DNA from 4 places in the Aeromonas enterica genome. Region 2 is predicted to be linked to each of the others. Evidence: predicted binding sites of a transcription regulator. Region 2 holds the regulator's gene; each other region holds the start of a gene.

The links. Region 2 encodes sigma-54, which starts transcription at its own class of promoters, with help from an activator protein. Its sites were predicted from a motif close to TGGCACNGTTTTNGCTT; they were not measured.
Region 1: the regulator sigma-54 is predicted to act here: its motif matches at 1,974-1,990, upstream of flgA (flagellar basal body P-ring formation chaperone FlgA).
Region 3: the regulator sigma-54 is predicted to act here: its motif matches at 1,548-1,564, upstream of glnA (glutamate--ammonia ligase).
Region 4: the regulator sigma-54 is predicted to act here: its motif matches at 1,357-1,373, upstream of fliE (flagellar hook-basal body complex protein FliE).

Annotation. Positions count from the first base shown of each region.
Region 1 is NZ_JBSTYL010000017.1:13,646-16,853, forward strand. It holds gene yfcE (phosphodiesterase) at 1-291, shown strand, start outside; gene ACW5XD_RS16245 (flagella synthesis protein FlgN) at 356-772, opposite strand; gene flgM (flagellar biosynthesis anti-sigma factor FlgM) at 769-1,092, opposite strand; gene flgA (flagellar basal body P-ring formation chaperone FlgA) at 1,183-1,788, opposite strand; gene ACW5XD_RS16260 (chemotaxis protein CheV) at 2,011-2,922, shown strand; gene ACW5XD_RS16265 (CheR family methyltransferase) at 2,941-3,208, shown strand, end outside.
Region 2 is NZ_JBSTYL010000008.1:13,819-17,026, reverse strand. It holds gene rapZ (RNase adapter RapZ) at 1-406, opposite strand, end outside; gene ptsN (PTS IIA-like nitrogen regulatory protein PtsN) at 448-894, opposite strand; gene hpf (ribosome hibernation promoting factor) at 897-1,184, opposite strand; gene ACW5XD_RS10600 (RNA polymerase factor sigma-54) at 1,206-2,645, opposite strand; gene lptB (LPS export ABC transporter ATP-binding protein) at 2,711-3,208, opposite strand, start outside.
Region 3 is NZ_JBSTYL010000014.1:58,654-61,861, reverse strand. It holds gene glnA (glutamate--ammonia ligase) at 82-1,491, opposite strand; gene typA (translational GTPase TypA) at 1,843-3,208, shown strand, end outside.
Region 4 is NZ_JBSTYL010000012.1:83,747-86,954, reverse strand. It holds gene fliF (flagellar basal-body MS-ring/collar protein FliF) at 1-941, opposite strand, end outside; gene fliE (flagellar hook-basal body complex protein FliE) at 1,000-1,317, opposite strand; gene ACW5XD_RS13905 (hypothetical protein) at 1,497-1,865, opposite strand; gene befA (beta cell expansion factor BefA) at 2,016-2,792, opposite strand; gene arsC (glutaredoxin-dependent arsenate reductase) at 2,968-3,208, opposite strand, start outside.

The DNA.
Region 1 (3,208 bases), on a different contig from region 2:
CCCATGATGGCCCCCTACAACCAGTTGCTGGTGGATGGCCGGCGCTGGTTTGTCAGCCATGGTCATCTCTATCGCCCGGAAGCGGTGCCGCTGCCGGCAGGCAGCCTGTTCATCAGCGGCCATACCCATCTGCCCATGTTGCAGCGGGAAGGGGTGCTGGTGCTGATGAATCCAGGATCCATCTGTTTTCCACGGGGGGAGCTGGCGGCAACTTATGGCCGTTATGAAGATGGAGTATTGAGCATTCATGCCTGTGCAGATAGCGAGACCTTGCTGCGTCTGACCTTGTAAGGTGTGTGACGAAGGCGCTGATCAGGATGGCTGTGAGGGAAAACTGGAAGCGAGAAGAAAGGGATCAGGCCTTGATGCCGAATGAGCGGGTACCGGAGCGGGTATTGCCCTTGGCGTCATAGGTCAGGGAGTTGCGATCGCGCAACTTGCTGAGGAAGCTTGCCAGTCTGCGGTTGGAGACGATGCTGAGCTCGAGCAGGCGACCATTGAGATCATTTTGTTCCTGGCAGGCATCGAGCTTTTTACGCAGGCGATGCATTTGCTCGGGAAAGGCATTGAGCTGTAGTTGCAGCTCGGGCATCTGGGCCAGGGTCTGATCCAGCACTTCAATATCGGCAAGCAGTTTCTGCTTGCGCTCTGCCAGCTCGGGTAGTGCCAAGGCCTGGTGTTGCTTGAGCAGGTTGAATTCCTCCTCCAGCAAACCTTTCATCTGGGAGAGGTATTCATCTTGGGTATGCAGCAGCGAAGGTAAATCCATCATCCCAGCAGCTTGTCCAGATTGGATTCAAAGCTGAACATCTTCTTGGCCACAGCTTCGCTGTTGACCTGATATTCACCATTGGCCACGGCTTTCTTCAAGCTCTCGACCCGACTCTCATTGCCGGTAGTCGAGGTCGCGTTGAGGTTTTTCTGCATCTGTTGCAATTGCTGCGCCTCATTGGTCAAGGAGACGGAGTCAGTCTTGACGGTCGCCGCACGGTTGTCGGGGGACGAGGTCGCTGGTTTGGTATTGGCACCCTGGCTGCTCCCGGTATTTTGCAACCGGTTGTTCGCCAAGTTGTTGATATTGTTAATAGCCATAGTGTTTACCTTCGTCTGCTTTGCTGTTCGCTTACCTGTTTATCGGTGGCTGGCGTCATAACTTTAGAAAAAAAGTGATCTGAAAAACACTCAGAAGGTGACCACCACTGATCCAACTGCGTTGACTTTACCCTGCACTGTCTTTCCTGACCGAATATTGACGAGCCTGATCATGTCTCCGAAGCTGCCATCTTGCAAGGCTCGGGCCATGGTTTTGATTTGCATGCTGCTATTTTCTGCACTGAGGGTCACCTGATCGCCTTTGCACACCACGCAAACCTGAGTGAGCCGTATTGGCTGACCCGGTTTGAGCTCCCGCTTGCTGCGCACGCCTATAAGGGGGGACGGATCGCTTAAATAGTCACCGCGGATCAGCGTCTGATCCTGATAGGCTAGGGTCAGCATGCCTTCGCTGAGGATGTCGCCCTTGGCCACCGGCGCCGAGACGGTCACATAAGGCTTCTGTATGCTGACCCGTACCGGCAGATAAATATCCCATGGCTTCTCCTCCTCGCATTTGAGGTAGACGGTGGTGTTGCGACGTACCTCCATTCTGGCGGGAAAACTGATGGTGAGATGTTGTTCGCAGCGGCTCAAGGGCAGGCGTTCATCGATGGAGGCGGCTTGCACCTGTGCTTGGGCATCGAGCGGAAGATCGAGCTGGCCGAGCACAAACTCTTGTGCCATTTCTTGCAGATAACTGGTCACCTCGGATGCCGTGGCGTGAGAAATGCCGCAAAACAGCAGTAAGGTGAGGAAAAGTCTACTAATCATTTTCGCTCGCAGGCCGATAAGTTGTTCACGCATATCACCATATTTAACTATGCTTGCTTCAGAATTCGTTCGTAGTGACATCGATAGTCTGACGCAAGCCAACACGCATGCATGATTAATGCCAAGCGTTTTTAGGGAGTGTTTATGGCCAGTATTCTGGACTCGGTCAACCAACGTACCCAACTGGTGGGACAAAACCGGTTGGAGTTATTGTTGTTTCGTCTCAATGGACGTCAAAGATTTGGCATCAACGTATTCAAAGTGCGTGAAGTGTTGCAATGTCCCTCCTTGACCGTCATGCCCAAGTTGAACTCCTGCATTCGTGGGGTTGCTCATATCCGTGGCCAGACTATTTCGGTGATCGATCTCAGCATGGCGGTAGGCAAGCGTCCTATCGAGGACCTGAGCAAGTGCTTCATCATTATTTCCGAGTACAACCGTTCAGTGCAGGGCTTCTTGGTGCACTCGGTCGAGCGCATCATCAACATGAACTGGGAATCCATTCTGCCCCCTCCAAAAGGGGCCGGGCGTATCAACTACATGACGGCGGTCACCGAGGTGGATGGCGAGCTGGTGGAGATCCTGGACGTTGAACGCATCCTCAACGAGATCTCTCCGGTGTCGACCGAGGTGAGTGCCGAGTTGGTGGATGCCAGTGCCGAGCACAATACTCATGGTCGCCCCGTGCTGGTGGCAGATGATTCCTCCGTTGCTCGCAAGCAGGTACAACGAGCCCTTGAGGCTATCGGCGTGCAGTGTGTGCTGGCCAAGGATGGACGTGAGGCGCTGAACATGTTGCTGGAGATGGCCAAGAATGGCCCCATCAAGGATCAGATTGCCCTGGTAATTTCGGACATCGAGATGCCGGAAATGGACGGTTATACTTTTACCGCCGAGATCCGCAACAATCCCAATCTCAAGGACTTACATGTTATTCTGCACACATCCCTCAGTGGGGTGTTCAATCAGGCCATGGTGCAGAAAGTCGGTGCGAACAATTTCATTGCCAAATTCCAACCGGATGAATTGGCCAAGGCCGTACAAGGCGCACTCTAATCAAGAAGAACAAACTGCATGAAGACACTTTCGGACGACTTATACAAACAATTCAGCAACTTTCTGGCGGTACAGAGCGGGATCGTGCTGGGTGACAACAAACAGTATCTGGTCAAGAGTCGGCTTTCGCCCTTGATGACTCAGTTTGGTATTGAGAGTCTGTCTGATCTGGTTACGCGAGCGATGAGTGTGCGTGAGCGCGATCTGAAAATGGCAGTAGTTGATGCCATGACTACCAACGAAACATTGTGGTTTCGGGATACCTATCCATTCCAGTTGCTGACGG
Region 2 (3,208 bases):
TGCGCAGGTCGGCGGTCGAGGAGAGCGGCGCCAGCAGGTGGGTCTCTTCCCGGATCGCCTCATCCAGCGACAGCTGTTTGCGCGACAGGGGATGCAGCCGGCGACTCTCGCCATAACGCTTGAGTAAAGTGGAATTTTCCGCATCGAAGAAGAAGCTGGAAAATTCGACCCGCCCCTCATTGCGCACCTGGGCCAGCAGGGTCTCCAGCTGGTCCGGGCTCACTGGCAGGTTACGCACGTCGATGCTGACCGCCAGCTTGTCATACTGGCGCTCAACCGACACGATCAACTGGGGCAGCAGGTTGACTGGCAGGTTATCCACACAGTAATAACCCAGATCCTCCAGCACACGCAGGGCAACTGTCTTGCCCGAGCCGGAGCGCCCACTTACCACTATTAATTGCATCTTGTTCCCTCACCGCTTGGGGTCATGACGAGGCCTGCATATCAGGCCGAGGTCATGATCTGATAGAGATCTTCATCGCTGGTTGCCTGGCGCAACTGGCGACAAACCGCCTTGTCACCCAGTTTGGATGCCATCAGGGAAAGGGTCTTGAGGTGCTGCTTGCACTCGCTTTCCGGCACCAGCAGGGCAAAGAGCAGGTCAACCGGTTGATTGTCGATGGAGTCGAAGGGGATAGGCTCTGCGAAGGTCATCAGGATGGCGGTCGGCGGAAACTCGTCTCCGATCCGGCCGTGGGGAATGGCGATACCGGCACCGATCCCGGTACTGCCCATCTTTTCTCGGGCCAGCAGACACTCAAAAAGCACCTGACGGGAGGTTCCCAAGCGCTCAGCAGCTAATTCACTGATGATCTCAAGGGCGCGTTTCTTGCTGGTACAAGGGACCGCACTTTTGGTGCAGTCCCGACTCAGTATGTGTTCAAGTTGCATAGTTATTTTTGATTTAACTTATCTTTGTGCTTGATGATCTGCCGATCCAGCTTGTCCAGCAGGGTATCAATCGCAGCATACATGTCGGCATGCTGTGAATTGGCGAACACCTCGCCACCGCTGACATGCAGCTTGGCTTCGGCGATCTGGTTCAGTTTTTCTACGCTCAACACCACATGAACATTGTTGATGTGGTCAAAGTGACGCTCGAGTTTGGCAAATTTATTATTCACATAATCACGCAGAGCTTCGGTGATCTCGACATGGTGTCCGGTCAGGTTAATTTGCATAACGTCTTCCTTTTGTTTTGCCTAAACCAGGCGTTTGCGCTGATTGGATGGCGGGATCAACAAGGATTCACGGTACTTTGCGATCGTGCGTCTCGCCACCATAATACCCTGTTCGGCCAGCAAATCCGCGATCTTGCTATCACTTAGCGGCTTGGCGGGATTCTCTGCCGTCACCAGCTTCTTGATCAGTGCGCGAATTGCGGTCGATGAGCACTCTCCTCCCCCTTCGGTGTTTACATGACTGGAGAAAAAAAACTTCAGTTCGAAAATGCCGCGAGGTGTATGCATGTATTTCTGGGTCGTTACCCGGGAAATGGTCGACTCATGCATCTCCACCGCTTCGGCGATGTCATTGAGCACCATGGGTTTCATGGCCTCTTCACCATACTCGAAAAAGCCCTGCTGCTGCTCGACAATACAGCTGGCCACCTTGAGCAGGGTGTCGTTGCGACTCTCCAGACTCTTGATGAACCACTTGGCCTCTTGCAGATGGGAACGGATGAACTGGGTATCAGTGCTGGTGCGTGCCTGGCGAGCCATGGCGGCATAGGTTTCATTGACACGGATGCGCGGAGCGGAATCGGGATTGAGCTCAACCACCCATTTGGCGCCCTTCTTGACCACGGTCACATCCGGAATCACATACTGGGAGTCGCTCTGGATGATGCCATTGCCCGGTCTCGGCTCCAGCTGCTGGATGAGATCCAGCACCTCCTTGAGGTCGCTCTCCTTGAGCCGGGTCTTGCGCGCCAAGGTGCGATAATCGCGATTGCCGAGCAAGTCCATGTGCTCGTTGATCACCTCTCTGGCCTCATTGAGCCAGGGCAGTTCGGGGGCGTATTGGCCGAGCTGGATCAACAGGCACTCCTGCACTGAGCGGGCGGCTATACCGACCGGATCGAAATGCTGCACCCGTTTGAGCACGGCCTCGACCTCGTCGAGCTCTACTTCGACATCCTCGCTGCTCACCGCCGCCTGTATATCTTCGAGGGAGACAGTCAGATAACCGGAATCGTCGATGGCATCTATGATGGCAAGGGCGATGGCGGCATCCAGATCGCTGAACGGTGTGAGCCGCATCTGCCACAGCAGATAGTCCTGCAGGTTCTCGGTGGTTTCCCCCTGATAGACGCTGTCTTCCCCATCGTGGATGGGGCCTGCGCTCTGGGCCGTGCCGGCCGAGTAGACATCTTCCCAGGTGGTGTCCACCGGCAACTCGTCCGGCATCTGATCCTGGGCCATGGCATCGCTGGAGTCGAGCTGACTGGCGTCGACCGGCTCTTCCGGGCTGGTCTCCTGCACCTCATTCTCCTCTTGCTCCAGCAAGGGGTTGTTATCGAGCGCTTGCTGAATTTCCTGCTGGAGTTCCAGAGTGGAGAGCTGGAGCAGACGAATCGCTTGTTGTAATTGCGGCGTCATGGTCAGGGACTGGCCGAGACGCAACTGTAATGTCGGCTTCATCTACGTCGGGATATCCTTATGTTCAGCGAGGCAGTCGTCAAAGGAAATGAAGAGATGCCTCCTTACTATAGACTGAATTGATCGCCCAAATAGACGCGCTTGACCTGTTCATCGGCGAGTATCTCGGCCGGTGCACCTTCGGCAATCATCTTGCCGTGGCTGACGATATAAGCCTTCTCGCATACATCCAGAGTCTCTCTGACGTTGTGGTCGGTGATCAAGACACCCAAGCCTCTATCTTTCAGATGCTGGATGATCTTCTTGATGTCTATCACAGAAATGGGATCGACCCCTGCAAATGGCTCATCCAGCAGAATAAAGCGCGGCTCGGCCGCCAGCGCTCGGGCGATCTCGACCCGCCGCCGCTCCCCCCCGGACAGGCTCTGACCCAGGTTGTCGCGAATGTGGGTGATATTGAACTCTTCCAGCAACTGTTCGACCTTGTCTTCCCGCTCTTCACGGCTCAGCCCCTTGCGGGTCTGCATAACCCCCATCAGGTTGTCGAACACCGACAGACGGCGGAAAATGGAAGCCTCCTGCGGCAGGTAGCCGATACCGTTGCG
Region 3 (3,208 bases), on a different contig from region 2:
TTGACGGGATTTTGCTTAATCCTACCAGAGAAAAAACCCGCCTGTTGGCGGGTTTGGTCAAGTTCTGAGCTGTGGTCCGGATTAAACGGAGTAGTACAGTTCAAACTCCAGCGGGTGCGGGGTCATGCGCACGCGGTCAACATCCTGCTGTTTCAGTTCCAGGTAGGAGTTGATGAAGTCATCGCTGAATACACCACCGCGGGTCAGGAACTCGCGATCGCTGTTCAGTGCGGCCAGAGCTTCGTCCAGAGAGCCTGCAACGGTCGGCACTTCGGCGGCTTCTTCCGGCGGCAGGTCATACAAGTTCTTGTCCATGGCATCGCCCGGATGGATCTTGTTGATGATGCCGTCCAGACCGGCCATCAGCTGGGCTGCGAAGGCCAGGTACGGGTTGGCAGCCGGATCCGGGAAGCGCACTTCGATACGACGGGCTTTCGGGCTCGGCACTACCGGGATACGAATGGAGGCTGAACGGTTGCGGGCAGAGTAGGCCAGCATGACAGGGGCTTCATAACCCGGCACCAGACGCTTGTAGGAGTTGGTGGTCGGATTGGCAAAGGCGTTGATGGCCTTGGCGTGCTTGATGATACCGCCGATGTAGTGCAGTGCCATCTCGGACAGGCCGCCGTACAGGTCGCCGGCGAACAGGTTGACGCCGTTCTTGGCCAGGGACTGGTGGCAGTGCATGCCGGAGCCGTTGTCACCGAACATGGGTTTCGGCATGAAGGTGACGGTCTTGTTGTAGGCGTGGGCCACGTTGTGGATAACGTACTTCAGCACCTGTACTTCATCCGCTTTCAGGGTGAGGGTGTTGAAACGGGTTGCGATCTCGTTCTGACCGGCGGTCGCCACTTCGTGGTGGTGAGCTTCAACGACCTGGCCCATCTCTTCCAGCACCAGACACATGGCGGCGCGGATGTCCTGGGAGGAATCAACCGGTGCAACCGGGAAGTAACCGCCTTTCACGAACGGACGGTGGCCCTTGTTGCCGTGCTCATACTCGGTACCCGAGTTCCAGGCGGCTTCTTCAGATTCGATTTTCACGAAGCTGTGGCCCATGGTGTTCGAGAAGGTGATGTTGTCGAACATGAAGAATTCCGGCTCCGGCCCGAACAGCACGGTGTCAGCGATGCCGCTGGCTTTCAGGAAATCTTCGGCGCGCTTGGAGATGGAGCGCGGATCGCGGTCATAACCTTGCATGGTAGCCGGTTCCAGCACATCACAGACGATGTTCAGCGTGGTCTCTTCGGTGAACGGATCCAGCTTGGCGGAGGCTGCATCCGGCATCAGTACCATGTCAGACTCGTTGATGCCTTTCCAGCCGCCGATGGAGGAGCCATCGAACATCTTGCCGTCTTCGAAAAAGTCTTCGTTGACTTGGTGGGAAGGGATGGATACGTGCTGCTCTTTACCCTTGGTGTCGGTAAAGCGCAGGTCAACAAACTTGACTTCGTGTTCCTGGATCAGGGCCAAAACGTTCTGGGCTGACATGCTAAGTAACCTCCGGTGTTAAAACTCTTAGGGTGAATGCGTCATCACATTCACATAAGCCAGTATCGTGCCAAGTTTGTGACAGCTTGATTTCAGGGCATTTGCGACTATAAGCCAGCCCCAAGACCTGCCATCTCAGCGCGTTACGCCTCAAAGTAGTGCAACAGTGGATCGTTTTGGTGCACTAAAATGGTGCGCAGTATACGGTCAGCCCCCATCTAAGCAGGCTTTGAACGGAAGGTCCATGATCCCGATCCTTTGTTCTGCGTGAATGAACTGCAATTCTGCTAGGCAGATCACAAAGGCGAGAGTACAATTAGCGCCCAATTTTACCCGGTGATTGAGGCGAGAATGTTAGAGAATTTACGCAATATTGCGATTATTGCGCACGTAGACCACGGCAAAACTACCCTGGTTGATAAGCTGCTGCAGCAGTCTGGAACCCTGGACCGTACCACTGATGGTCAAGAGCGTCTGATGGATTCCAACGATCTGGAAAAGGAACGTGGTATTACCATTCTCGCCAAGAACACTGCGATCCGCTGGAACGACTACCGCATCAACATCGTTGATACACCGGGTCACGCCGACTTCGGTGGTGAAGTAGAGCGCGTCATGTCCATGGTCGACTCGGTGCTGCTGCTGGTTGATGCTGTTGACGGCCCTATGCCGCAGACTCGTTTCGTGACTCAGAAAGCCTTCGCTCAGGGTCTGAAGCCGATCGTGGTCATCAACAAGATCGACCGTCCGGGTGCTCGTCCTGACTGGGTAATGGATCAGGTATTCGACTTGTTTGACAACCTGGGTGCCACCGATGAGCAACTGGACTTCAAAGTTGTCTATGCCTCTGCACTGAACGGTTGGGCCACCATGGATCAGGACGTTGAGTCCGACAACATGGAACCCCTGTTCCAGGCCATCGTTGACAACGTCGAGCAGCCGAAGGGTGACCCCGCCGGTGCCTTCCAGATGCAGATCTCCCAGCTGGACTACAACTCCTACGTGGGTGTTATCGGCATCGGCCGTATCAGCCGTGGTCGCGTCAAGACCAACCAGCAAGTCACCGTCGTTGGTGCCGATGGCAAGACCCGTACCGGCAAAGTCGGTCAGGTGCTGGGCTATCTGGGTCTGTCCCGTACTGAAGTTGTTGATGCGCAAGCGGGCGACATCATCGCCATCACAGGTCTGGGTGAGCTGAAAATCTCCGACACCATCTGTGACAACGGCGCCGTTGAAGCCCTGCCGCCGCTCTCCGTTGACGAGCCGACTGTGAACATGACCTTCCAGGTCAACACCTCACCGTTCGCCGGCAAAGAAGGCAAGTTCGTGACCTCCCGCAACATCCTGGAGCGTCTGCACCAAGAGCTGGTCCACAACGTGGCCCTGCGAGTGGAAGAGACCGAAGATCCGGACAAGTTCCGCGTATCCGGCCGTGGTGAACTACACCTCTCCATCCTGATCGAAAACATGCGTCGCGAAGGCTACGAGCTGGCGGTATCCCGTCCGGAAGTTATCCTGCGTACCGTGGATGGCGTTCTGCACGAACCGTTTGAAACTGTGACCGTCGACGTGGAAGAGATCCACCAGGGCTCTGTCATGGAGCAACTCGGCCTGCGCAAGGGCGAGATGACCAACATGACCCCGGATGGCAAGGGCCGTGTCCGTCTTGACTTCATGATCCCGAGCCGTGGCCTGATCGGCTTCCAGACCGAGTTCC
Region 4 (3,208 bases), on a different contig from region 2:
TTCTCTTCCAGGGTCATCTCGGAGCGCACGGCCGGCAAGTCCGGGTTGTAGGTCTTGCGGGTCTGTTCCTGCTGGGAGAAGTCGAGGGAGAGATCAACCTCCGCCGTATAATTGTCGGCGCCAAGTACGGGTATCAGGATGGCGTCAATTTTTTGTTTGTACTCCAGCTCCTGCTTCTGCTGCATCGCAAACTCCTTGCGAGTCTGGGCAGAAACGGGATCCTGGGAACCCGAGTTGAGCAGGCGGCCGCTCTGATCGGTCACGGTGACGCGAGTCGGCTCCAGGCCGTGCACGGCCGAGGCGACCATGTCGACGATGGAGTCTACTTCCCCCTGGCCGAGGGCGTTGCCCTTGAGGTTCAGCACCACGGTCGCACTGGGTTTGCGCTCGTTGCGGGCGAATACGTTGTCCTTGGGAATGGCCAGCAGCACCTGGGCCTTGGCCACGTTCTGGAACTGCTCAATGGCGCTCGCCAGCTGGCGCTCGCGGCTCAGCTTGAGGCGCTCCGTCTCCATGCGCTGGCTGACACCGAAGCTGGAGTCCTTGAGCAAGATGGACTCGCCATCGTTGCTGGCATCGGTATTGGTAGCGAGACCGGCACGGGTCAGACGCAGGCGGATATCGGCATAGTTTTCGGCGCTGACCAGCACGCTCTTGCCATCCACCTCATAGGGGATCTTCTGCTGATCCAGATAATCGAGGGTAGAAACCAGTTCCTGGGTACTGTAGGTGCCAAGCGGACGCATGTCCGGCTCCTTGCCCCACAGCAGGATAAAAACGGCGATCGCCAGGCAGATGGCCAAGCCCAGGATCAGGGTGATTTGCCGCAGCACATCCGTGTTGGACAGGAAGCCGAGTGCGGAACTCTTCTGCTCATTCTCATCGAGGGCGGCGGAGCCCTCATCGTGCATCAGCAGTTCGCCGTTTTGGTCAGTAGCCACGATTTATGTCCTTATTGCTGACATGTTCATGATGCTCAGTCGCCACGATTTACGATCCTTATACCGGCATGTTCATGATGGTCTTGTAGGCATCGACCATCTTGTTACGCACCTGCACCGTTGCCTCGAAGGCGATAGAGGATTTCTGGCCGGCGATCATCACCTCGGACAGGTCGATCGACTTGTCGCCCATGTCGAAGCGAGTGCGCAGATCATTGGCGGCCCCTTGCAACTCGTTGACGTTGCCAAGGGCCTGCTGCAGCAACTGACCAAAGTCGGACGTGACCTGACGACCGGGCTGAGCCAGCGGTGTCGCTCCGGCTTCCACCTTGAGTGCCTGCATCTCTTGCATCAGGCTGCTTGCACTAATTTCCATATTCCATCCCCAGACAAATCATTGACGCTGACAGGCAACAAGCAATTAGGGTGCCAACCAGAGCAACTTACCGAGAAATGGAGAAGGTCTGTTTAACAGGAATGGTGCAACCACCCCGCCAGAGGGTGGCATGCTCGCCGCAAGTGACGGCTGGGTATCAGGAAATGGAGACTGGCCGCTTACGCCAGCAGCAACCTCAGGTAACTGAGGTGAAGATCATAGTGTTCACCGGCAGGCAGCTTGACCAGTACCTCATCATGCAGGTAGGACGCCTTGGCGCTCGCCTGCTCAGGCGCGACCAGCCCCACGTCCACCAGCTTGGCGATGATGGCGACCGCCAGGGCCATGGTTGCCGCCTGTGGTCGGCCCCAGTCAAACCCGCCATCATGCTCGAACAGATCGGGCCTGGGCTCGAGGGGAGCAACCAGATCGCCCCAAACCCAGAAGGCCATGGGGATCCCTTCCTGCAGGCGCAGATAGATACTCTGTCTGTCCCACTCCCGGCTCTGGGCCTGTGCGGCGACTGCGGGTTCCTGTGCTTGATCCATACCACTCTCCTGATGCAACGACATATTCATCCTTTCGCCCATGAAAAAAGAGGGCCCGAGGCCCTCTTTTTACTGCAAGTCGCATCATTTAAACAGACAGTATTTCAACATGATAGAAGAAAAAATACTTGCCATTATTGCAACGTATTTTTACTTGGTCAGATCCTCGTCCACCCAGTATTTGGATCCCGAGATATTGGCATCTAGCAGCAGACCCTTCTCGCCGATCTGGTAGATGGCCATGCCGCCGTTGTACTTGGCGGTGAGCTCGGCGCTGTCCTTGCCTGCGACGGCCCCCATCTCCGAGGTGGCCTCCCAGCCCTGAGTCACGAAGGCATCGAACCTGGCCTTGTCTTCAAACAGGATCACTTGCTGGTAAAACTTACCACCGAGCCCGGCCGCAAGGCCGGCACCGAACATTTTCATGTAGGTGTGCTGACCGCGTTTGCGATCGACCGCTACTCCGGCGCCCTGGTTGGTATGCAGCATCAGGGAGAACTTGCGCGAATCAAACACTGCATAGCCATAGGCCTTGTCAAACAACAACTTGGCGGAAGGCTGTTCGTTGAACAGTCGCACCAGCGCGGTATCGGCCATGGTGTCGAGGGCGAGTCGCGCCTCGTCGGCCGTCTTGGGCTCGAGCATCTCGTCGAGTTTCTTGTCGGCCACCACCAGCCACTCCTTGCCGGTCGCTATGCTCTTGTCGGTCCAGACCCCGGCGGTATTGAACGCCTCCGAACCCCACTGGGAGACGGACGCCCAGGTCTCCTTGGAGAAGTCGGTCACGCTTTGCCACGCCTCCTTGCTGGTGTCACTCACAGCAATGCCAAGGTCGGTCGCAGCCGCCTTCAGCTTCGCCCAATCGGCCAGACCGGGGGCCGACGCCAGTGCCAGCGTCGTTGCAATCACCAGGAATCGAATCTTCATGCTGTTCTCCACCCTCTGTGATGAATCGATGGTCACAGTAGCAGATTTGGACGCCGCCGGATAAGGCGATGCTCACGACGTGGTCAATAAGTGCCGCCATCGGCACCCGCGCGCTTGTGCACGAGGGCGCCTGGCGCCCTCGTGATCATTCATCATGTCTGCCTGAGCGCGGGTATTACTTGAGGCGCTTGCCGCCCGCATCCACCACCTGCTCGCCATCCTCCTTGGCGAAGGCCCCTTTTTGCTGATCGGGCAGAATATCGAGCACCAGCTCCGACGGGCGACACAACCTGGTGCCAAGGGGGGTGACAACGATGGGGCGGTTGATGAGGATCGGGTGGGCCAGCATGGCATCGATCAGCTCATCATCGCTGAAGCGATCTTCCGCCAGAGCGAGCGCCTCGTAGGGGGACACG